Regions from separate parts of the Paenibacillus sp. FSL W8-0194 genome, predicted to be linked through region 2. Evidence: predicted binding sites of a transcription regulator. Region 2 holds the regulator's gene; each other region holds the start of a gene.
The links. The regulator Rex, encoded in region 2, represses fermentation and respiration genes when NADH is low (regulators of the CRP and FNR family bind a similar motif). The targets are predictions, from matches to a motif close to TTGTGAAATATTTCACAA.

Region 1 (5,535 bases), 2.6 Mb from region 2:
CGGTCACGCTCGGGGACACGCCGTCGGCGGTCGTCATCAGTCCGAACACGGTCCATGGCTGGCGTCCGATTTCCGTCATGATCCAGCCCGACGTATTGGCGATGATCGGCAGCGAAATCGCAAAAACCATCAGGCGCATAAACCATTTGTTGCCGTTTTCCAATCTTTTGCGCGCGGCCAAGTATACCCCGTACATGCTGAGCAGAATGAGCAGCGTACCGCTCGCCACCATGATCCGGAAGCTCCAGAAGGTCGTGCGCACCGGAGGAATATAATCGCCTGGGCCGTATTGCTGCTCATACTGTGCTTGAAGCTCTTTCATGCCCTGCACTTCGCCCGAAAACTTGCTGTAAGACAAAAAGCTGAGCAGGTAAGGGATCTGGAACTCCCCGGTATTTCGCTGGTTTTCCGTATCGATGAACGCCGTCACCGTCCACGGCGCCGGGTCGCCGCTGTTTTCCCAAAGCGCTTCGGTTGCAGCCATTTTCATCGGTTGGGTTTTGACCAGATATTGGGCCTGCTGGTGACCGACAAGCGCCACGCCGATCGAGGAAACAAGCCCGATGACGGTGGCGATCACAAACGATTTTTTGAAGAACGGCACGTCTTGTTTCTTGAGCAGCTTATACGCGCTGACCCCGGCAATGAGGAATGCGCCCGTCATAAACGCGGCCAATATCGTATGCGGGAACTCCAGCAGCAGCTGGCCGTTCGTGATCAGCGCCAAAAAGTCGTTCATTTCGGCCCGGCCGTTGTTGATCGTAAAACCGACGGGACGCTGCATGAAAGAGTTCGCCGCCAAAATCCAAAACGCGGACAGAATCGTCCCGATGGCAACCAGCCAGATGCACAGCGCATGCACTTTTTTCGAAAGCCGTTCCCAGCCGAAGATCCAAAGTCCGATAAACGTCGATTCCATAAAAAAGGCAAGCAGCGCCTCTACCGCCAGCGGAGCGCCAAATACGTCGCCGACGAACCGGGAATACGCCGACCAGTTCATGCCGAACTGGAATTCCTGCAGAATGCCCGTCACGACTCCGATCGCGAAGTTGATCAGGAACAGCTTGCCCCAGAACTTCGCCATCCGTTTGTACTCTTCTTTGCCTTTGACGACGTACATCGTCTCCATGATGGCGATCGTAAACGCCAGGCCGATGGACACGGGCACGAAGAAAAAGTGAAAAATCGTCGTCGCCGCAAACTGAATCCGCGACAGCATAATTACGTCCATTGTTCTTCCCTCTTTCTCATAGTTTTCAAGTTAGAACCCTTGGGCGATGGATTCGAATACCCCATCCTTTTGTTTTCCTCGGCATTTTGCAAAACCCGGCTTTCGCGCTTCCGGGCTGCAAAATCCCCTTCTTCCTGTATTCTGGCAGAGCATCGGGATTCTAAATGTGATAAATGTCACAATCTTAGGTCCAAAAGCCCACTTATGTGAATTATGTCACAAAATATTAAAAATTTTAGGCATCGCCCCAAACAAAAGGGACCGTTCCAAGCCGCACGCGGCCCGAAAGCAGTCCCTTAATGGTTCGGATTTCCTCTATATCTTCTCGCCCGGACGGCGGGCGTTTCGCGCAAATTCCTGCTAGTCTCTTGCTACGTAATACTTGTTCGTCATGTACCAGGCATCGCCTTTGTCCGTAGCCACTTTGCCCTTCTTCTTGTCCAAAAACACGATCTCGTTGCATTTGGAACAATACCATTTGGTCGTGTAGTACTGGGAATAGGTCGTGTAAGTCGTGCCGCATTTGCAGTCGACTTTGAAGTACACGCGGTTCTCTTCATACGCTTTGGACAGCTGATCGGTATTATCCGATTCCGTGGGGCGGTTGCCTACGGGCTTGATGACTTCGGCGTAGTTGGAGAAACGGTTATGCACTTTGAAATCCGCGACCAGCTCTGGATTAAGGCCGAAAAACTCCTTGCCAATAGCTGTAATGAATTTCGCATCGGTGCGATAGCACTCGATCCATTCCTGAATTTGCTTATTCGATAAAGGTACAGTTCCTTTAATGCCACTATTCAAGGTGTAGGTCATGATGGTCAGGTTCTCATTGTCTTCATAGAACATTAATTCAGAAACCTCCTTATGATTTCATCTATTAATGTACTACTTCTTTGTACCATAATCAAAGTGTGAAATATAGGCAGGAAAGTGCAAATTTTTTTCGCTGGAGCAAGAACGGGTAATTTTACCTATTCAGGTACTTAAGACGCAGGCAGCTCGCGGAAAGCCAGCTTCCAAGCCAGGAGATTCAGAACGAGCAGAAGCAGCATATATAAATACTCGCCGTAAGGTAAAAATGTAAAGCCAAAATGCGCACCCGCGAAGACGCCGAGCAGCACTAAAAGCCCAAAAATGACGAACCCGCTGCCGGATTGCGAGCCTTGAAACGGCTGCGAAAACGGCAGTCCCTTCTCCAGCGCCATAAAGCTGACGACCGCGTAAAGCAGCACCCCGAGCAGAATGACGATGAGTTCCGGAATAATCCTCGCGCCGAAAATAATCAGAAAGATGACGGCCTGCAAAATAAACACCGGAGCAAACAGCCGGACGATCATGGCTTTCAGCGCGCCTTTGTAGACGGGCGCGGTATCCGTCAGCGGCGCGGTTTGGTAGATCCAAGCCCCTTTATAGTTGCCCGAATATTTGAGCATCATGATGATGCTCGGGATCATCAGCGCGCAGAAGTACAGGAACAGGAACCCTTTGCCCGTCCTCATGGCGGCAAAACCGCCTTCCGAACGCAGCATGTTGAACATGAAAATGAACGGAAAGACGATCGAAAAGCCAAGCTGCGGATACACCTTGAGTTTAAAGTCCCGTTCCCGGCCCATCATGTCCCAGGAAAAGCGGAAAAAGAGCCTTTCGAGCTGCCCCCGGCAAAAGAGCTTGCCCAGACCTTCCTGCAGGCGGAAACCTCCCGACTTGCCCCGCCCGTGATGGCTGACGAGCTTCTGCAAATTCCGTTCGAATGAAGGCATCAACAGCGAATACAACCCCCAGGCAGCCAATGTCCCGACGACCGAAAGAATGGAAAAGACGATAACCAGCGGCGACTTCCCTTCGCCAAGCAGCCATTCGAACGGGGAGGCGAACCAAGCCGGAAATATGAATATCTCCCACCATTGCGGCCTAAATGCGACCTTCAGATCGATGAAGTTAAACAATCTGGAGATAAACTGATAGCCCACCGTCATGACGATGGTCAGCCCGATCTGAACGTAATTGATGATGTCCTTCAGCTTCTCCCCGTCGAAAAAACGCAGTACAAGCCAGTAAAGCGCCGCCGTCAGCGCGACGATAAAAAAGTCCATCAGCACGATTTCCACAAGGAAAAGTAGAAAAAACAAGACGCCCTGCCTAAATAAACCGACCAAAAGCGGCACCACGGTCAACGATCCGGTCAACAGCAGCAGGTAAATCATCACGTGCAGCATCTTCGCCATACTGATCGTTCGGCGCTGCACCGGCTTGGAAAACAAAATGTTCCGGTCGCGCACGTCCAGCATTACGGATGAAAAGTCAGAGATCATGGATGTCGTGATCATGAACATTAGGATGCCGAACACCAGGCCCATCTGAAACATGTAATTCGTCTTCATGACGACAAACGGCACCAAGATGACACTGATAATGACGTAAATCCACAGCGACTTGATAAATTGGTTGGACTGCTTGTCAGGGTCAGCCGTTTTGGAGGATTTCTGAATAAGCGTCGGCACCCTGCGGCCGTCCATCAACAGCTTGACCTCCAAAATGCGGCGCATCATTTCGTAGTCGACTCCCGATCTTTCAAACAGCTCTCGCAGCGGATCCAGAATTCGCAGCCATTTCACGCTACCCATCCGCTACACCTCCTGAACGATCGACACGAACGAAGACGCCACATCCTTGTATTCGTGAAATCCGGTCAAATCATTAAAAATTTGCTCCAACGACCGTTCATGCGACTGCTCCCGCAGCTCCTCGAAGCTGCCGTCGGCGACGATCTGCCCCCCGTTAAGCAGCAAAATGCGGCTGCTGATCTTCTCGACGACGTCCATAATATGCGAGGAATAAAAAATCGTTTTGCCTTCGGCCGCCAGCGCCGCCAAAATCTCTTTTACGATCATGACGCTGTTGGCGTCCAGCCCGCTCAGCGGCTCGTCGAGGAACAGGATGTCCGGGTTATGCAGCAGGCTGGAGATGAGAAGCACTTTCTGCCGCATCCCTTTGCTGTACGAGGAAATCCGGTCGAAATAAACCTCCTCGAGCCCGAATTTGGCCATCAGCCGTCTCGCTTTATGATCCGCCTTCCGCTGCGCAAGCCCGTACAGCTCCCCGACAAACACCAAGTACTCCTGTGCGGTCAAGCTGTCGTACAGCTCCGCCACCTCCGGCACATAACCGATACGCCGCTTGTATTCGATGTCCCCGTCCGCGATGTCCCTGCCGAAAATACGCACCTCGCCCCGGTACCCCTCGACCAGGCCGAGCATGATTTTGACCGTCGTGCTTTTGCCCGCGCCGTTCGGGCCGATATAACCGATGATTTGCCCCTTGTGCACGTCCAGGTCGATGCCCTGCAGAATCGGCTTGCTTCCATAACTCATTTCCAGATTGCGGATCGATATGACCGGCTCCTGCCGATTTCCCGCCGTTTCAATCAATTCGTATCACTCCCTTTAGTGTTGCTTTATGTATTTTTGAAATCTTCATACATGCAAGTGGGCGATTCGATGATGGATCGCCCTTCCAAATGCCGTTTCTCTTCCAAATAATAACATATGGCTGCCTAATATGCTGGTTAAAAAAGTCAGATCATTTAAAGACCCTTCCAACAGCTAAGATATACCTCAATTTCTCATCATCATTACTCGCTGTAAAACTCACAGTTCTAGTAAAGATTTGGTTCAACCCGAGTTTTGGGCGTGGTCGTTCATTGTTCTGATCCGTCGTATTCGAGTCTGCTTCCATTTGAAATGCTTTATCAAACAGGAATATTACATGAAGATCCTCTTTTCCTTCGGCTATGACTTTTCCGCTTATATTTTTCGATTGGATATAGATCTTTCCATTTTGCAATTCACCGCTGCCGTTATTATTTAATGTCAAGTCGTAGAAAAGTGGAAGAATTGCATTATGATCCGCAATATCGGCAGGGGAAAGATCTGACTCTTTCATTAATTCAATTATTTGGTTTTTGTCCATGGATTCGCTGCTTATATGAACGAACCCTGTATTTGGGTCTATAATTGCCGGAAGATCCAAGTTATCGATCAAGGCACGAACCGGGATAAAAAAAGATTGTTGATACAGAACCGGGACCGTATCCATCATTCGGGGGACATTATTCACTTGGATACTCTTCGATCCGGCTGTAATCTGGAGATCTTTGTCATTCATTTGAATTAATGCTGTCTTGTGGGTTGGATTATAACTTACTTTACCACCGATTAATTCGCTTACAGCGCGTAAAGGTACCATTATTCTATTGTTTTTATCGAGGTATGGCTGCTTCGGGTAGGTGTATAATACATCATATT
Region 2 (5,535 bases):
ATGCGTTTAGACGGATTACCGGTTAGGCAGCGTAAACGGTCCCCCGATGCTTTGGCCGTCGCTGAACCGGTAGAATTGATAATAATAATGATCCTTGGACCAGTAAAAAAGCTGCCATGCGTATTCGCCGTTGTACATCCCGGGCACGGCCTTCAGCTTTTTGACGTCCGGAATTTCCTTCGTCGCTTTTTCCTTGATCTGATTTTCCGACATGCCGTTTGAGAGCAGCTCTTCATGCACCGCGCCCTCGCCCGATTTCACTTTGCCGTTTTCGTCCATCGTCACCCACACCATGATCGGACGGTTGTCTTTGTCCAACCCTTCGATCGCCCAGCAGATCGTATCCCATACCGATTTTTGGGCTTCGGTCACCTTCACGAGGCTTGTCTCCTGTTTGGCCTTCAGAATGGCCGCCGTCTCTTGCGCGCGGATATCCTGCGTTACGTATATGTAATAACGGTAAAGCCCGAACACGATCAGCAGAAACGCGACGATGCCGAGAAAAATCCATTTCTTTTTGTTCTTTAGCATAAGTTCCCCTATCTTTGGCCGTTCTTACCGCGACAAGAGACCTTCGAACGCGGCTTGGGCTTCCCGGCGGATGCGCTCTTCGTCCATCGTCAGGCACGCGCCATGCTTCACGATCTGCTTGCCGTCCACCCACACATGTTCGACGTCTTTGCCGCTAGCCGAGTAGATCGCGTGGGAAATCAGATCGGTATGCGGAAGAAAATGGGCTTGATCGGTATTTAGTGCGATAAAATCGGCTTTCATGCCCGGCGCAAGGGTACCGACGTCCTGCAGGAAAAGGGATTGCGCTCCGTATACCGTTCCCATTTTCAAGGCCTCGTAAGCCGGAACCGCCGTCGGGTCGCCGGACACCCCTTTGTGGATGAGCGCCGCAAGACGCATTTCCTCGAACATGTCCAAATTGTTGTTGCTGGCCGCGCCGTCGGTGCCGAGCGAGACCGTTACGCCCGCTTTGAGCAGATCCGTCACGCGGGCCACGCCGCTCGCCAGCTTCAGGTTGCTGCCCGGATTGTGAGATACGGCCACGTTGTTGCGCGCCAAAATGCCGATTTCTTCATCGGTCAAGTGAACGGCATGGGCGACCAGGGACGGTCTTGAAAATACGCCGAGCTTCTCCAAATGGGCGACCGGACGCAAGCCGTAATCCCGAACGTTTTGCTCAACCTCGGCAATCGTTTCGGACATATGGGTATGCATCGGCAAATCCAGGTCAAACGCAGCCTGCACGAATTTCTCGATGAAATCCGGAGGACATGTATACGGCGCGTGCGGCGAAATCATCGTCGTGATCCGGCCGTCCGCCTTGCCGTTCCAATCGCGTGCGAACTGGATCGCCTCGTTCAGCTTGTGACGCTGAATGTCCTCGGAGCATAACCCGATGACGCCCCGCATCAGGGACGCGCGGATTCCCGACTCTTCGGTCACCTTGGCGACCTGGTCCATATGGTCATACATGTCCAGGAAGGTCGTCGTCCCGCCCTTGAGCATTTCCAGCACCGACAGCGCCGTTCCCCAATAGACGTCGGAGGAGGTAAACTTGGCTTCCATCGGCCACATTTTCTCCTGCAGCCAAATTTGCAGGGCCAGGTCGTCCCCGTACCCCCGCAGCAGCGACATCGCTGCATGTCCGTGCGTATTGATCAATCCGGGCATAAAAAACAGATGCGTCCCGTCGAATACGGGAACTTCGTTTTCAAGCTCCGGCATTTCTTCCCCTATATAGGCAATGCGGTCGCCTTCGATGACCATGCAGCCCTGGATTACGGGCTTGTCTTTGTCAGGCACGGCAAAGCTGCCGTTCGCAATGATCCATTTATTCTTTGTCTTGTTCTCCGTCATCGGCAGAACCTTCCTTTCCGTTATCCAAATAATATGCCAAGCTCAGCAGGTCGGTCGTAAAGTCCGCCGCATGAATCCGGATGTTGGCCGGCGCCTTCAGAATGGTCGGCGCGAAGTTCAGGATCGCCTCGATCCCGGCGCCAATAAGCTGGTCGGCCACGTTCTGGGCCTCGACGGCGGGCACCGTAATGATGCCGATCCGGATATTCCGGTTTTTGATCGTATCCGTGATCTCTTCCATCGGCTGCACCGTCAGCGTATTGATTTTTTTGCCGATTTTTTTCGGATTTTCGTCAAAGACCGCCACGATTTTAATGTTTTCGCGCAGGTAAAAGTTGTAGTTGGAAAGCGCCTGTCCCAGGTTGCCGGCGCCCACCAGCACCGCGTTGATCTGCTGATCCAGGTTCAGGATGTGGCGGATTTTTTCGATCAGGTACGAAACGTCGTATCCGATCCCTTTCCGGCCGAAATCCCCGAAATACGCAAGATCCTTGCGGATTTGAGCCGGGTTCAGGTCCAGTCGCTGGCCAAGCTCCTGGGAGGAGACCGTCGCTACCTCCCGCTTGTGCAAATCATTCAAATAACGTAAATATACAGGCAATCTGCGGACGACCGCTTCGGAAATTTTCTCCGATTTCATGCATGTTCCCCCTATTTAACAGCTTAATTTCTATCGTTCGATCCTATGAAAAGGGTCGTTTTAACCTTCTTGAAGCCATTCAGATATACGGGGAACCATTTTTTCCGTATTCATATGCTCCATCTTTGGCCCCGGCAAGGAATAGAGAAAATATTTCCCGTAGTAAGACTCGATTACGCGCGTATCGTAAACGATGACGATTCCGCGGTCATTCGCCGTACGAACCAAGCGGCCGAAGCCCTGCTTAAAGCGGATGACCGCCTGCGGCACGGAAAGCTTCATGAACGGATTTTTCTTCTGGCGCTGCAAAAGTTCGGCTTTCGCTTCGTTCAGCGGGTGATTCGGCGGCTGGAACGGAAGCCTTACGATCGCCAGGCAGGTCAACGCTTCGCCGGGGATATCGACTCCCTCCCAGAAGCTGCTCGTACCGAGCAGCACCGAAGCGCTGCTGTCTTGAAACCGGCGAATGAGCTTGGTGCGGCTGCCGCTGTCCACGCCTTGGCCGAGCACGGTAATATCGCTGCCCGCAAGGGCGTTTTTCAGCGGTTCATGCACCTGCCGGAGCATCCGGTACGAGGTGAACAGCACCAGCATTCGGCCATGGGTTGCGATCGCCGCGTCGGCCAGGGACCGCACGAGGGTGTCCACGAACACCGGATCGCCGACGCTTCCTTTTACGCTCGGGAAATCCCGCGGAATGACCAGCAATGCCTGGTCGCGGTATTTGAACGGGGAAGGAAGCTGCACGGATACCAGCCTGCCGCTCTCCTGGTCTTCCTGCAGACCCAGATTATCGATCATGTATTGGAAGGACTTGTCCACCGACAAAGTAGCCGACGTTAATATAACGCTTTTCTTTTTATCGAAAAACAACTCCTTGAGCTGTTTGCTGACGTCCACCGGAACCGCATACAGCTGAAGCGATTTGCTGCGGAAATGGCTGCTTGCCTCCATCCAATAAACGACGGTGGCATCGTCCAGATTCATGAACGTCCGCAGATCGTCCCGTTCGGCAGCCAGGTCCTTGAACAGGCCGCTAAGATCCGTTATCAGGCTGTCCGCGCTGTAATCGTCTTCGTTTTCCTTGTATTCAGCCAGCATTTTTTCGCCGCGGCGGACGATTTCGCTCATTTTCACATGGATCTGGTTCTCCATCGCCTTCAATGTTTCCCATTCCTGCGGCCATTTCGACGGCTGGAGCCTCAGCACATATTGCCCGGATTCTCCCGGCGCGGCGTCATTCCTTTCCGGCATCAGGGCGAACAGGGATTCGCTGAGCTTGTCCCAAGTTTCCTTGACGTCGACCAAATCTTCGCTGATGCGATCGATCGCCGCGATCCAGTCGCCGGCCCGCTCCTGGCCGGACGACTGCAGTTGTTGGCGGAGGGCGATAAGCTGTCCGCTCCGCGCATCTTTGTACAGACGCGTAAGGGTGTGGACGACGCTGAAATATTTCATGTGCAGCCCCAGATGTTTGCCGGCAACATCCTCCAAATGGTGGGCTTCGTCAATGACGAGGCGCTCATAGGACGGCAGCAGCTGATGACCCGCTTTAACGTCTGTGAACAGCTTGGAGTGGTTCGTAATGACGACGTCGGCGATGCCCGCCTCATGTTTCGCGCGGTGATAATAACATTTGCGGAACCACGGGCAGGCTCGGCCCAGGCAGGAATCCGAATCGCTGCTCACCGTTTCCCAGAAGTCGCCGCCCCTTCCCCCGAGATTCAGCTCCTCGTCGTCGCCGTTTTCGGTTTGCGCAAGCCATACGATCATCTGCGCAGCGGTAATCGTATCTTCCTTGGGATTAAAAAAGTCTCTTCTGTTTATTTTATGTTCAAATTTTCTCAAACACAAATAATGTTGTCTTCCCTTAAAGACCGCCGCCTTGAAAGGGAACGGCACAACCTGCGTCAACAAAGGCACGTCGCGCTCCCGCAGCTGCTCCTGAAGGTTGATCGTGTGCGTGCTGATCATCACCTTTTGCTGCTGCTTGACGCTTTGGTAAATGGAAGGAATAAGGTATCCCAGCGATTTGCCGGTACCCGTTCCCGCCTCGATCAACAAATGCTTGTCCTCGTTCAGCGCGTTCATCACCTGATCGAACATGATCGTCTGCGGTTCGCGCTCCTCGTATTGGGGCATAATAGCCTTAAGACGCTTCTGAATTTCGCCCAAATATTCCTTGAACTCCACCCCGGCGAGAGGGTTGTCGTCCGTTTCGTCCCGCGGCGGTTTCATTTCCGTCCAGTCTTCGACGGCTAACGCAAACTGACGGTAAAATGTATGGCTGTTCAGGTCCTGAATCGGCTCCTGTTCCTTTTCCTGGCACAGGCCGTCAAAAAACCATCCCAAATCGCTGTCTTCGTCGGCAAACAGTTCGGTGAGCCGCTGCAGCGTGATGAGAGGCAAATCCCTGAGTTCTGACAGGCATTTCAAAAATACATAAGCCGTCGCCAATGCATCGCTGTCCGCCTGATGGGGCCGGTCATGCTGGATGCCGAAATGCGACGTGACCTGGCCCAATTGGTAGGAAGTCAGGGACGGAAAGCATATTTTAAGAAAATCCAACGTGTCGAGAATGCGCCCGGAAAACGGGAGATATCCGGAGCTGTCCAGCGCGTTTTGCAAAAAATTGAAGTCAAACGCGACGTTATGCCCGACCAGGACGACGTCGTCCAGCATCGGCACAAGCTCCATCAGCATCTCTTCCAGCGGCGGCGCATCCGCCACATCCTCTTCGGTTATACCGGTCAGCCCCGTAATAAACGGCGGGATTTCCACCGTCGGTTTGACGTAGGAACCGTACACGCGGGATATCGTCAAATCTTCTTCTATGATGGCAAGTCCAACTTGAATGATCTCATCGGCGGACTGGTTGCCTGTTGTCTCAAAATCCAGTACGGCAAATTTCATGATCAAAATTAATCCTTTCGTTCCAGTCTCAATTACCAGCATAACAGAAGATTTCACATTTGAAAATTAAAGGGCAGCAAAAAGGCGATGCACAAGGCGCTTCCCGAAGCGCA
Region 3 (5,535 bases), 1.3 Mb from region 2:
GTTCTTATAGGCATAATTGCAATTATTTGGGAGAAAAATGTTATGGATGAAAATGGCTATATTTAGCTGAATATCACCATTTTTGGGGTTTGTAACCTTTTGCATATTGCTGGTACACTTCAAACAAGGTCTATGAAAAGAGGGATAAGAGAGTGCGGAAATAGAGTTGCGCGAGAAAAAATCCAAGCGAAAAGAGGTAGCACGATGAAAAAAACGGTGAAAAGTACGGCGGCTATTCTTTCTTTGACTCTCGGACTCAGCGGTTTTTTGCCAGTGGCGAATATCGCCAACCCTAGTGCGCACGCCAGCGATTATATCGGTTCGGGCTCCAGCAGCAGCGACGAGTACATTGTCCTTGGTTCTTATTACCTTTCCAAAGATCAAGTCAAACATATGGCCAGCGTGATGAGAGGAATGACAAGCGGCGGGGCAACCATCGCCGAAACCTTGATCGGTTTCCTGGGGGGCGGCGCGACAGTGGTCATGGCGGCTACGGCGCTTTCGGCCAATGCGCAGCTTCAGACCGAAGTTTTGTATGCGGCGGATCATAACATGCGGGTTCATGTCGTGATTAAGGATAAGAAAATGCATACTTCCTATTCGACTGTGGTTACGTATACCGCAGTAAAATAATAGATCGAACGTCAGCATGAACGATAACCATTCTTTTGCAAAAGCTTTTCAAGCTGTATTTCCGCAACTCTTGCATCTGCGTTTTCAGCGACCTGGAACAAAGATCTGATGCAGACATGATCCGATGTTAGTATCGCCAAGCGGCAGGATATGATTATCCTGTCGTTTTTCGTGTTTGGGATTTAGGAATTTATGAACCCGGGCTTTATACGGGTAACATAAACTATGATAGGGGATTTAGGCGGGAACGTAACGTACATCGCGGATCAGTTCGGATTCTTTTCCGATTTGAACAAAGGGGGCGGGATTATAATAAATGCCGATATCGATATCGGAGCCGGGATGATGCGTTCCCTTCGCTCTTGAACCGCCCAATACCAGGGCTTGCATGCCGTCGACTTGCTTTAGAACTTCTACGATGTTTGAAATGATCGCTTGCGCATCCATGTTTTTTCACTCCGCTTCCAAGTTTGACTTTATCTCATCATAAACGATTTGGCTCTTTAGCGAATAGGTAGTAGATCGTTTAAAAAATCTGGTCCGCCTCAGCCTCCCAATATTAAAAATTCCTCAAAATTTTTCTTTTCCCAAATTTGAACCTTACTTCCACGTCTATGATCTTTGTTACATCCAAATCCTTGAAAATCAGCTACGCTTAACATGTAATAGATTTCACAATGTTGCACAGGAGGCGTGGCAATGCGAAAAAGATTGGTGATGATTGGCAACGGAATGGCGGGAGCACGGTGCATCGAGGAGATCCTTCGCCGCGACCGCGAGCGCTATGATGTGACGATGATCGGAGACGAACCTTATCCGAACTACAACCGCATCATGTTGTCCCCTGTGCTGCAGGGCAAAACGACGTTCGAGGAAATTACGATCAACGATTGGGATTGGTATCAATCCAATGATATACATTTGCTGGCGAATGAGCGCGCGGTGGCGATCGACCGGGAAGCAAAACAAGTCACGACGGATCGGGGAAGCGTGGTGCCTTATGACGAGCTGATTATCGCGACGGGGTCCAGCGCGTTTATTCTGCCGGTACCGGGGCATACGCTCGACGGCGTGATCGGCTTCCGGACGATTAACGACACCAAAATGATGCTGGAAGCGGCCAAACGCTACAAAAAGGCGGTCGTTATCGGGGGCGGACTGTTGGGCCTAGAAGCGGCGCGCGGGCTGATGAACCAAGGGATGGACGTGCATGTCGTGCATTTGCTGCCGTACTTGATGGAGATGCAGCTGGACCCGGCAGCCGCGAAGCTGCTGCAGCGGGACTTGGAAGCCCAGGGCATGAAGTTCCTGATGGAGAAAAAAACGACGGAAATCTACGGCGACGGCCGGGTGCAAGGGCTGCGATTCGAAGACGGCACCAGCGTCGAATGCGACCTTGTCGTGATGGCCGTCGGCATCCGGCCGAACGTCGCGCTGGCGCGTGACGCGGGGCTGGCGGTGGGCCGGGGCATCCAGGTCAACGACGTCATGCAAACGTCGGACCCTTGCGTATATGCGGTCGGCGAATGCGCCGAGCACCGCGGCATCGCTTATGGATTGGTGGCGCCGCTGTATGAGCAGGGCGTTGTGCTTGCAGACCATCTGACAGGCCGGCCGACGGAAGGGTACCATGGCAGCGTGTTGTCGACGCAGTTGAAGGTGGCGGGCTGTGATCTGTTCAGCGGCGGTGAAATTCATGCCGACGAGCACACGAAGGCAATCGTGGTGCAGGACGAATTTGCCGGAGCCTATAAAAAGGTGTTGGTCCGTGACGGAAAGGTCGTCGGGGTCGTTCTCTATGGGGATGTTTCGGACGGCAACCGGCTGTTCAACATGCTGAAAAAAGGAAGCGATATTCAGGAATATACGAGCGCATCGGTGCTGCACAAAGCCGGGGATGACGGCGGACTGGACGTGGCGGCGATCAGCGCGGACGAGACGATCTGCGGATGCAACGGCGTGACGAAAGGAAGAATCGTCGGCGCGATCCTCGAACATGGATTAACGACCTTCGACGAAGTCAAATCTTTGACGAAAGCCGGCGGCTCGTGCGGCAAATGCCGCGGCATGGTCGAAGCGATCCTCGCGCATACGCTCGGCGACAAATTCGATGCATCGGCGCAAAAAGCGGCCGGCATGTGCGGCTGCACCACGCTTTCCCGCGACGAGGTCGTCGCCGCGATCAAGGAGAAAGGGCTGCAGTCGCCAAGGGAAGTGCGCATCGTGCTTGGGTTTGCGCATGAGGAAGGCTGCTCCAAATGCCGTCCGGCGTTGAACTACTACTTGCGGATGCTGCGTCCCGAGACGTATGCCGACGACAAGGCTTCCCGGTACGTCAACGAGCGGATGGAAGGCAACATCCAGAAGGACGGCACCTTCTCCGTCATTCCGCGGATGTATGGCGGCACGACGACGCCGGAGGATCTGATCCGCATCGGCGAAGTGGCGAAAAAATACGAGGTGCCGCTGGTGAAAATCACGGGGGCCAGCCGCATTGGCCTGTACGGCGTGAAAAAAGAGGATGTCCCTAAAGTGTGGGAAGAGCTGGAGATGCGCTCGGGGTATGCCTACTCGAAATCGCTGCGGAACGTGAAGTCGTGCGTCGGCTCGAGATTTTGCCGCTTCGGCACGCAGGATTCGCTCGGGCTCGGCATTCGGCTAGAGCAGGAGATCGAGATGGTCGACACGCCGCACAAAATGAAAATGGGCGTCACCGGCTGCCCGCGGAATTGCGCCGAGGTGCTGACGAAGGATTTTGGCGTGGTGTGCGTAGAGAACGGATATCAGCTTTATTTCGGCGGCAACGGCGGCACCGAGGTCCGGGAATGCGACAGCCTGACGACGGTGGCAACGGAAGAGGATGTGATTCGTCTGGCCAAAGCCTACGTGCAGCTGTATCGGGAAACGGGCATCTACGGCGAACGCACGGCCCCTTGGGTGAACCGGATGGGCGCGGATTGGGTGCGCCAAATGCTGGCGGATGAAGCGGAAATCGAGATTTTGGTTGACCGGTTCGAGGCGGCAAAAAGAACCTACCGCGAAGCCTGGAAAGCCGCGCTCGACAACGAGGAACGCCGCAGCATGTACATGGTGGAAAAACCATAACGGGGAGGGAACCGCATGAGCGCTACAAAGGAACTGGTGAAAGTGATGAAGCTGGAGGACCTGAAGCCGCTGATCGGCAAGGAGGTTCAGGTGCGGGACGAAACGATCGCGTTATTCCGGCTGTCGAGCGGCGAGGTGCGCGCCGTAGGCAACCGGTGCCCGCACAAAAACGGGCCGCTGGCCGAGGGAATCGTGTCGGGCGAGTACGTGTTTTGCCCGCTGCATGATTGGAAAATCTCGCTGGCGACGGGTGACGTGCAAAAACCGGACGACGGCTGCATCGCCACGTACGAAACCGCGGTGATCGACGGTTACGTCTATGTTGGGGGGCGGAAGCATCATGCAAAACACGATCCAAATCGTTGAAAACGCCGGGATCGGCAAGGTAAACCTGCTGAACCGGAGTTTGGGGAAATATCTTGTGTCTTCGATGCTGGCCGGCCTGTTCGTTGGTTTTGGCATCATCCTGATCTTTACGATTGGCGGGTTGTTGTCCCCGGCCCATGCTCCCGCCACGAAAATCGTGATGGGGGTCAGCTTCGGCATCGCCTTGAGTCTTGTTTTGATGGCCGGATCGGATCTGTTTACCGGAAACAACTTCGTTATGGTCGTCAGCACGCTGAATAAAAAGACGACCTGGCTGGATACGGTCAAAATATGGCTGTACAGCTATGCCGGCAATTTTGCCGGGTCCATGCTGGTAGCGGCGATTTTCGTATTTACAGGTCTTGCGAAGGGCGGCACGGCCGATTTTATCAACAGCGCGGCAAGCGCCAAGATGAATGCGCCGTTTATGGAGCTGTTCATGCGCGGCATTTTGTGTAATACGCTCGTTTGTCTCGCGGTGTGGTGCTCCATGAAGCTGAAGGAAGAAATCGCGAAGCTGGTCATGATTTTCTGGTGCCTGTTCGCCTTTATTACTTCCGGGTTCGAGCACAGCGTGGCGAACATGACGCTGCTGTCGATTTCGCTGTTCATCCCGCATCCGGAGACGGTCTCGTGGGCGGGAATGGCCGCGAATTTGATCCCGGTCACGCTCGGCAACATGGTCGGCGGCATTTTGTTCGTCGGCATCGCTTATTGGTATATTGCGAGGGATTAAGGGGCAGGGCAAAACAGGACTGCTCTATAGAAATGCAGGCATGCCGCCTGTCGCTGCTTTACGAAAGCGGGGACGGCGGCTTTTTTGCCTGGCCGGATGCCGGTAGGGGCGCATAGAAACGCTCAGTCCAATAACACAGCTATTAGCAGATCGGGCTGCTTCTTCTCGCTGCATCCGCTTGTACAAATAACGGCGAAGTGCCTAATAGGGTGGATAGTTCACCACTTCTGCAGATGAAATGGCATCCGGTGAGGCCATGCCGCGTTCCGGCGTTCCGATCCATATCTCTACAACCGCAGCAGCTCGACCGACGAAGGTGAAGTCACTGCATGAGGGCGGATCCCAAATTGTAACGGTTGTGCGCGAAGGCGGATCTCAAAATGTAACGATTGTGCGCGAAGGCGGATCCCAAAATGTAACGATGGTGCCCGAAGGCGGATCCCAAATTGTAACGGTTGTGCGCGAAGGCGGGTCCCCAAAATGTAACGGTTGTGACGGCGCTTATTTCGCTCAAATTGTGGATTTGCAAATTCTAACGGATATCAGTGAGCTTATTTTGCAGGAATACGTCGCTGTGTCCCCAGAATTGCCTAAATAACGTTACCCAGAACCGTTAAAAATACAAAACCTGCCGTTTCCCGGTATTAGCCGCTGTGGCAACCGTTAGAATTTGAGACCAGCGATTTCGGGCAAAA
Region 4 (5,535 bases), 2.2 Mb from region 2:
TCCAAGAGCTATACATACGAGCTTCAAGCTGCTGTTCCGGAACTTTTTATTCCTGAAATCGGCAAGAGGATGACGATGAAGGCGCAGTCGCCGGATGACCCTTTTTTTCAGGCCAAGGGCGAGGCTTGCGCCGAAGCAGTGTTCGATGCCGACCAATTGAAGTTTCCATTAACACTCCGCTCAAGACTGCCTGGAGATACCATGAAGGTCATGGGATTAAACGGAAGCAAAAAGGTAAAAGATATTTTCATTGACGCGAAGATACCTCCATCCGCTCGCTCCCGCATTCCTGTGTTAGTCGATGGTTCAGGCAACATCATCTGGATACCGGGAGTCCGGCGGTCCGCGCATGCGGCGGTCGGGGCACGAACGTTATCCGTTCTTCATATGTGTCTGGAGGATGCAGAGGCAGTGGAGCAACTGTAATGGTCATAGTAAGACTTTCATAGTATAAACGTAGGAGGTTCGCTCAGTTGCAAAACGATATTCAAGAAATCCTGATCACCGAAGAGGAAATCCAGAAGAAAATCAAGGAACTTGGAGCACAGCTCAGCAAGGTTTATGAGGGGCGCAATCCTTTGGTCATTTGCGTACTCAAAGGCGCGTTTATTTTCATGGCCGATTTGGTTAAAAATATGACAGTACCTCTCGAGCTCGACTTCATGGCCGTATCCAGCTACGGCGCACAGACCAAATCATCCGGCGTCGTCAAAATCATCAAAGATTTGGATGCGTCGGTGGAAGGACGCGACGTCCTGATCGTCGAAGATATTATCGACAGCGGTCTCACGCTCAGCCATCTGATCGAGCTTCTGAAGAGCCGCAACGCCAAGTCGACGTGCGTCGTCACGTTGTTTGACAAACCGGCTCGCCGTACCGTTGATCTGGAAGCAGATTATACAGGCTTCTCCTTGCCAGACGCCTTTGTTGTCGGATACGGTTTGGATTACGCCGAACGTTACCGGAACCTGCCCTACATCGGGATCTTGAAACCGGAAGTTTATTCCCACTAATGGTGATACTCCAGCCCATGGACGTTTTGCTGACGGTTCATGCTAATACCACCTCTGTTGAGATGGTCAGACAGGCTATGGTAAAATAATTAAAGTGTTTTGAGAGGAGGTAGGGGATGAATCGGTTCATCCGGAATTCTGGTTTTTATTTGATTCTTTTTTTAGTTGTGGTGGGCATTGTCCAGTTCGTAAGCAGCAGCGGTGAATCTGCTCACAATCCTAGATACGATGAATTTCGGCAAGAGATTAAGGCTGGCAATGTGAAGGATATCACGGTTCAATTTGACGGTTACGCCTATCTCGTAACCGGTAAATATAATCAAAAACCGGAAGGGGCTAAATCCGACAGCTTCTCAACCTACATTCCGGCTACGGATGCCGCGATCCAAGAGCTGGTGGACGCCAGCGACAAGACCGGCATGAGCTATACCCAGAAGAAAATGGAAGGCGAAAGCATTTGGCTGACGCTGCTCTCCTCCATGATTCCTTTGGTTATCATGTTCATTCTTTTCTTCTTCCTGTTCAATCAGGCACAGGGCGGCGGCGGCAAAGTGATGAACTTCGGCAAAAGCCGTGCGCGCTTATATAATGAAGAGAAGAAGAGGGTCACATTCGAAGATGTGGCCGGGGCCGATGAAGAGAAACAGGAACTTGTCGAAGTCGTGGAATTCCTTAAGGATCCGCGGAAATTCGCCGCAGTCGGCGCCCGCATTCCGAAAGGGGTGCTGCTCGTAGGCCCTCCGGGTACGGGTAAAACGCTCCTTGCCCGCGCGGTAGCCGGGGAAGCCGGCGTTCCGTTCTTCAGCATTTCCGGTTCCGACTTCGTGGAAATGTTCGTAGGTGTCGGTGCTTCCCGCGTTCGCGATTTGTTCGAGAACGCCAAGAAAAATGCGCCATGTATTATATTTATCGACGAAATCGATGCGGTTGGCCGTCAGCGCGGCGCCGGTCTTGGCGGCGGCCATGACGAGCGCGAACAAACGCTGAACCAATTGCTCGTAGAGATGGACGGTTTCGGCGGCAACGAAGGCATCATCATCGTTGCGGCGACGAACCGTGCGGATATTCTCGACCCTGCGCTCTTGCGTCCGGGACGTTTTGACCGTCAAATCACGGTCGACCGTCCGGACGTGAAGGGCCGCGAAGCGGTGCTGAAAGTCCATGCACGCAATAAGCCGCTCACGAAAGACGTTAAGCTTGACGTGGTAGCGAAACGCACGACCGGCTTTACCGGCGCCGAGCTGGAAAACCTGATGAACGAGGCTGCCCTGCTTGCGGCACGCCGCAACCGGAAGGATATTTCCATGCGCGAGGTCGACGAAGCGATCGACCGCGTCATTGTCGGTACGGAAAAACGCAGCCGCGTGATCAGCGAACGCGAGAAGCGAATCGTCGCTTATCACGAAGCGGGCCATACCATTGTCGGCTACTTCCTGGAAAACGCCGATATGGTGCATAAAGTAACGATCATTCCTCGCGGCCGTGCCGGCGGATACGTCATCATGATGCCGAAGGAAGACCGCATGCTCGTCACGAAGCAGGAATTGCTGGATAAAGTGACAGGCCTTCTCGGCGGCCGCGTATCCGAGGAACTCTTTATCGGGGAAATCGGAACGGGCGCTTACAGCGACTTCCAGCAGGCGACCAACATCGTCCGCAGCATGATCATGGAATACGGCATGAGCGAGAAGCTTGGACCGCTGCAATTCGGTTCGTCCCAAGGCCAAGTATTCCTTGGCCGCGATCTTGGACACGAGCAAAATTACAGTGATTCCATCGCTTATGAAATCGATCAGGAAATGCAGCGCATGACCAACGAATGTTATCAGCGTTGTAAAGATTTGTTGACCAAACACGCCAAAGAGGTTCATCTCATCGCGAATACGCTGCTTGAGAAAGAAACCCTGGAGCTGGAGCAAATCAAAGAGCTGATCGAACAAGGATACCTGTCGGAAGACGGACCGCGTGACGGTGAAAACGGAGGTTCCTCCGAAAGCGGCGCGCCCGTAATCGACGAGATCGGCGACGTTCGCGTTCGCATTCAAGGCAAAGAGGACAATGCCGACTTGCCGACGAATGAGATTCCGAACGATGCTCCGAAGAGCTCTTCGGACATTCCGAACGATCCGACGAACCCGCCGGCAGACGATCCGAATAACGGAGGCACGCCTCCAGGTACGAAAGCGTAAACCCAGCAGGACATACAAAACCCGGAAGACGACGGCAATCGTCTTCCGGGTTTTTTTGTTTTTTAGCAGCTTTACCCCAATGAGTACGGAACCGTCGATCACAGCGTATGTCCTGAGCATGAGGTTGTTTTCGTTTTGCGTGAAGGAGCCTGAGCCAAGCATCATGAAAAATTTTTATTTTTTCAATCAAGCTTTTTTGCTGTGAAGGGATGCACGAAACATGCGCCCTATAAGGATTTTTTGGCCGGATGGACCTGTTTATGCCGAACTTCCCGCCCAATTGACAGCCCGTGAAACCTTGTGTACATTAGTTGATAACTGAAAAACCTCGAGGCTTAGACACCTAACTTTGAGAGAATTTTCACAATATCATGGATCATGTGATGACCTTATTAAAGGAGTGGGTTTCTGGTGGAAGCTCTGGCGCTGCAGCATAAAGAGGAGCAAAAACGGGAATTGACCGAGAAGCTGATGCAGCTCAAAAAAGAAAGAAACGCAATTATTTTGGCTCACTATTATCAACGGGACGAAATTCAGGAGGTTGCCGATTTCCGCGGCGATTCCTTTTTGCTTGCGCAGAAAGCCGCGCAAACGGATGCGGAGACGATCGTTTTTTGCGGCGTGCATTTCATGGGGGAAAGCGCCAAAATTTTGGCTCCGAACAAGACGGTTTTGATTCCGGACGAACGCGCAGGCTGCCCGATGGCCGACATGGTGAACGTGGATGGGCTCCGCAAGCTGAAAGCCCAACATCCGAACGCCAAAGTCGTTACATATATCAACTCCTCCGCCGACGTGAAAGCGGAAACGGACATTTGCTGCACGTCTTCCAATGCGGTGAAGGTGATCCAATCGCTGGATTGCGACGAGATCATCTGGGTGCCGGACAAAAACCTCGGCCATTACGTACAGCAGCATACCGACAAAAAAATGATCATTTGGGAAGGTTACTGCAATACGCATGACATGCTGACCGTAAAAGACGTTGTGGAAATGAAAGCCAAACATCCGAACGCCCAGTTCGTCGTGCATCCGGAATGCCGTCCTGAAGTGGTTGCGATGGGAGATTTCGTAGGCAGCACGACGGCGATCATCGATTACTGCAAAAAGTCGGATTGCCAGGAGTTTATCGTCGGAACCGAAGACGGCACGGGCTACCAGCTTCGCATGGACAGTCCGCACAAGACCTTCCATTTTGCGACCAAATATTTGGTATGTCCGAACATGAAGGTAAACAATCTTAAAAAATTGGTGAAGTGCCTTGAAACGATGAAGCCGCAAATTTACGTACCGCCGGCCGTCGCAGACAAGGCCCGGATTTCTTTAGAGCGCATGTTACAAGTACAGTAGCATGCGCTACTCTTTCTCTAAGACAGGTGAATGATGCAATGATTCCTCAGTATTTGGTTGATTTTGACCTGCAGTCCTTACCTTGCGTGGAAACCGATGTCATCGTGGTCGGCTCCGGCATTGCGGGCTTGTATACGGCCATTGAGGCGGGGAAAGACCTGAACGTGCTTATGATTACGAAAAACGCCCTTCTGGAGAGCAATACCCGCTATGCGCAAGGCGGAATCGCCGCCGTGACTTCGGAAGACGACTCTCCGGCTTACCATCGTGAGGATACGCTGATGGCAGGCGCGGGGTTATGCTCGTCGGCCGCGGTTGATATTCTCGTGAATGAGGGGCCTGAAGGCGTCAAAGAGCTGATCCGGCTGGGCACGGCCTTCGACGAGATCGACGGGGAGCTTGCGTTGACGCAGGAGGGCGCCCACAGCCGCCGCCGGATTTTGCATGCCAACGGCGACGCGACGGGTTTTGAGATCGTTAGGGCGCTGGCGGCGCAGGTACGGGGCCATGAACGCGTCCAAGTATGGGAGCATCATTTTGTGATCGACGTCATAACGACCGGAAACGAATGCGTCGGGGCGCTCGTGCAGCGTCCCGACGGCCAGAGAGTGTATGTCAAGGCGGCGGCTACCACTCTGTGCACGGGTGGGGCCGGACAGCTTTATCGCTATACGACGAATCCAGAGGTGGCTACCGCGGACGGAATTGCCATCGCTTACCGGGCGGGCGCGCAAATCCGCGACATGGAATTCCTCCAGTTTCATCCGACCGCGCTTTGTTACCCTGGTGCCCCGCGTTTCCTTATTTCCGAGGCGGTGCGGGGGGAAGGGGCCGTGCTGCGCAACATCAAGGGCGAACGCTTCATGGAAAAATACCACGAGCTGCTTGAGCTGGCGCCGCGGGACATCGTGGCCCGGGCCATCCTTAGCGAGATGGAGGAAACGAAGGCGACCTTCGTGTATTTGGATATTACGCACGAACCG

Region 1: the regulator Rex is predicted to act here: its motif matches at 1,436-1,453, upstream of MKY58_RS25935 (cytochrome ubiquinol oxidase subunit I).
Region 3: the regulator Rex is predicted to act here: its motif matches at 1,294-1,311, upstream of nirB (nitrite reductase large subunit NirB).
Region 4: the regulator Rex is predicted to act here: its motif matches at 3,552-3,569, upstream of nadA (quinolinate synthase NadA).

What each region holds. Positions count from the first base shown of each region.
Region 1 is NZ_CP150205.1:5,612,022-5,617,556, forward strand. Features, by position in the region: gene MKY58_RS25935 (cytochrome ubiquinol oxidase subunit I) at 1-1,231, opposite strand, end outside; gene MKY58_RS25940 (hypothetical protein) at 1,592-2,077, opposite strand; gene MKY58_RS25945 (hypothetical protein) at 2,215-3,855, opposite strand; gene MKY58_RS25950 (ABC transporter ATP-binding protein) at 3,859-4,602, opposite strand; gene MKY58_RS25955 (copper amine oxidase N-terminal domain-containing protein) at 4,811-5,535, opposite strand, start outside.
Region 2 is NZ_CP150205.1:2,169,908-2,175,442, reverse strand. Features, by position in the region: gene MKY58_RS09685 (DUF5590 domain-containing protein) at 16-531, opposite strand; gene MKY58_RS09680 (amidohydrolase) at 556-1,869, opposite strand; gene MKY58_RS09675 (redox-sensing transcriptional repressor Rex) at 1,844-2,509, opposite strand; gene dinG (ATP-dependent DNA helicase DinG) at 2,570-5,422, opposite strand.
Region 3 is NZ_CP150205.1:854,732-860,266, forward strand. Features, by position in the region: gene MKY58_RS03695 (hypothetical protein) at 205-633, shown strand; gene MKY58_RS03700 (nucleotidyltransferase domain-containing protein) at 871-1,080, opposite strand; gene nirB (nitrite reductase large subunit NirB) at 1,333-3,738, shown strand; gene nirD (nitrite reductase small subunit NirD) at 3,754-4,104, shown strand; gene MKY58_RS03715 (formate/nitrite transporter family protein) at 4,079-4,840, shown strand; gene MKY58_RS03720 (hypothetical protein) at 5,079-5,438, shown strand.
Region 4 is NZ_CP150205.1:5,977,142-5,982,676, forward strand. Features, by position in the region: gene tilS (tRNA lysidine(34) synthetase TilS) at 1-426, shown strand, start outside; gene hpt (hypoxanthine phosphoribosyltransferase) at 474-1,013, shown strand; gene ftsH (ATP-dependent zinc metalloprotease FtsH) at 1,130-3,202, shown strand; gene nadA (quinolinate synthase NadA) at 3,614-4,552, shown strand; gene nadB (L-aspartate oxidase) at 4,591-5,535, shown strand, end outside.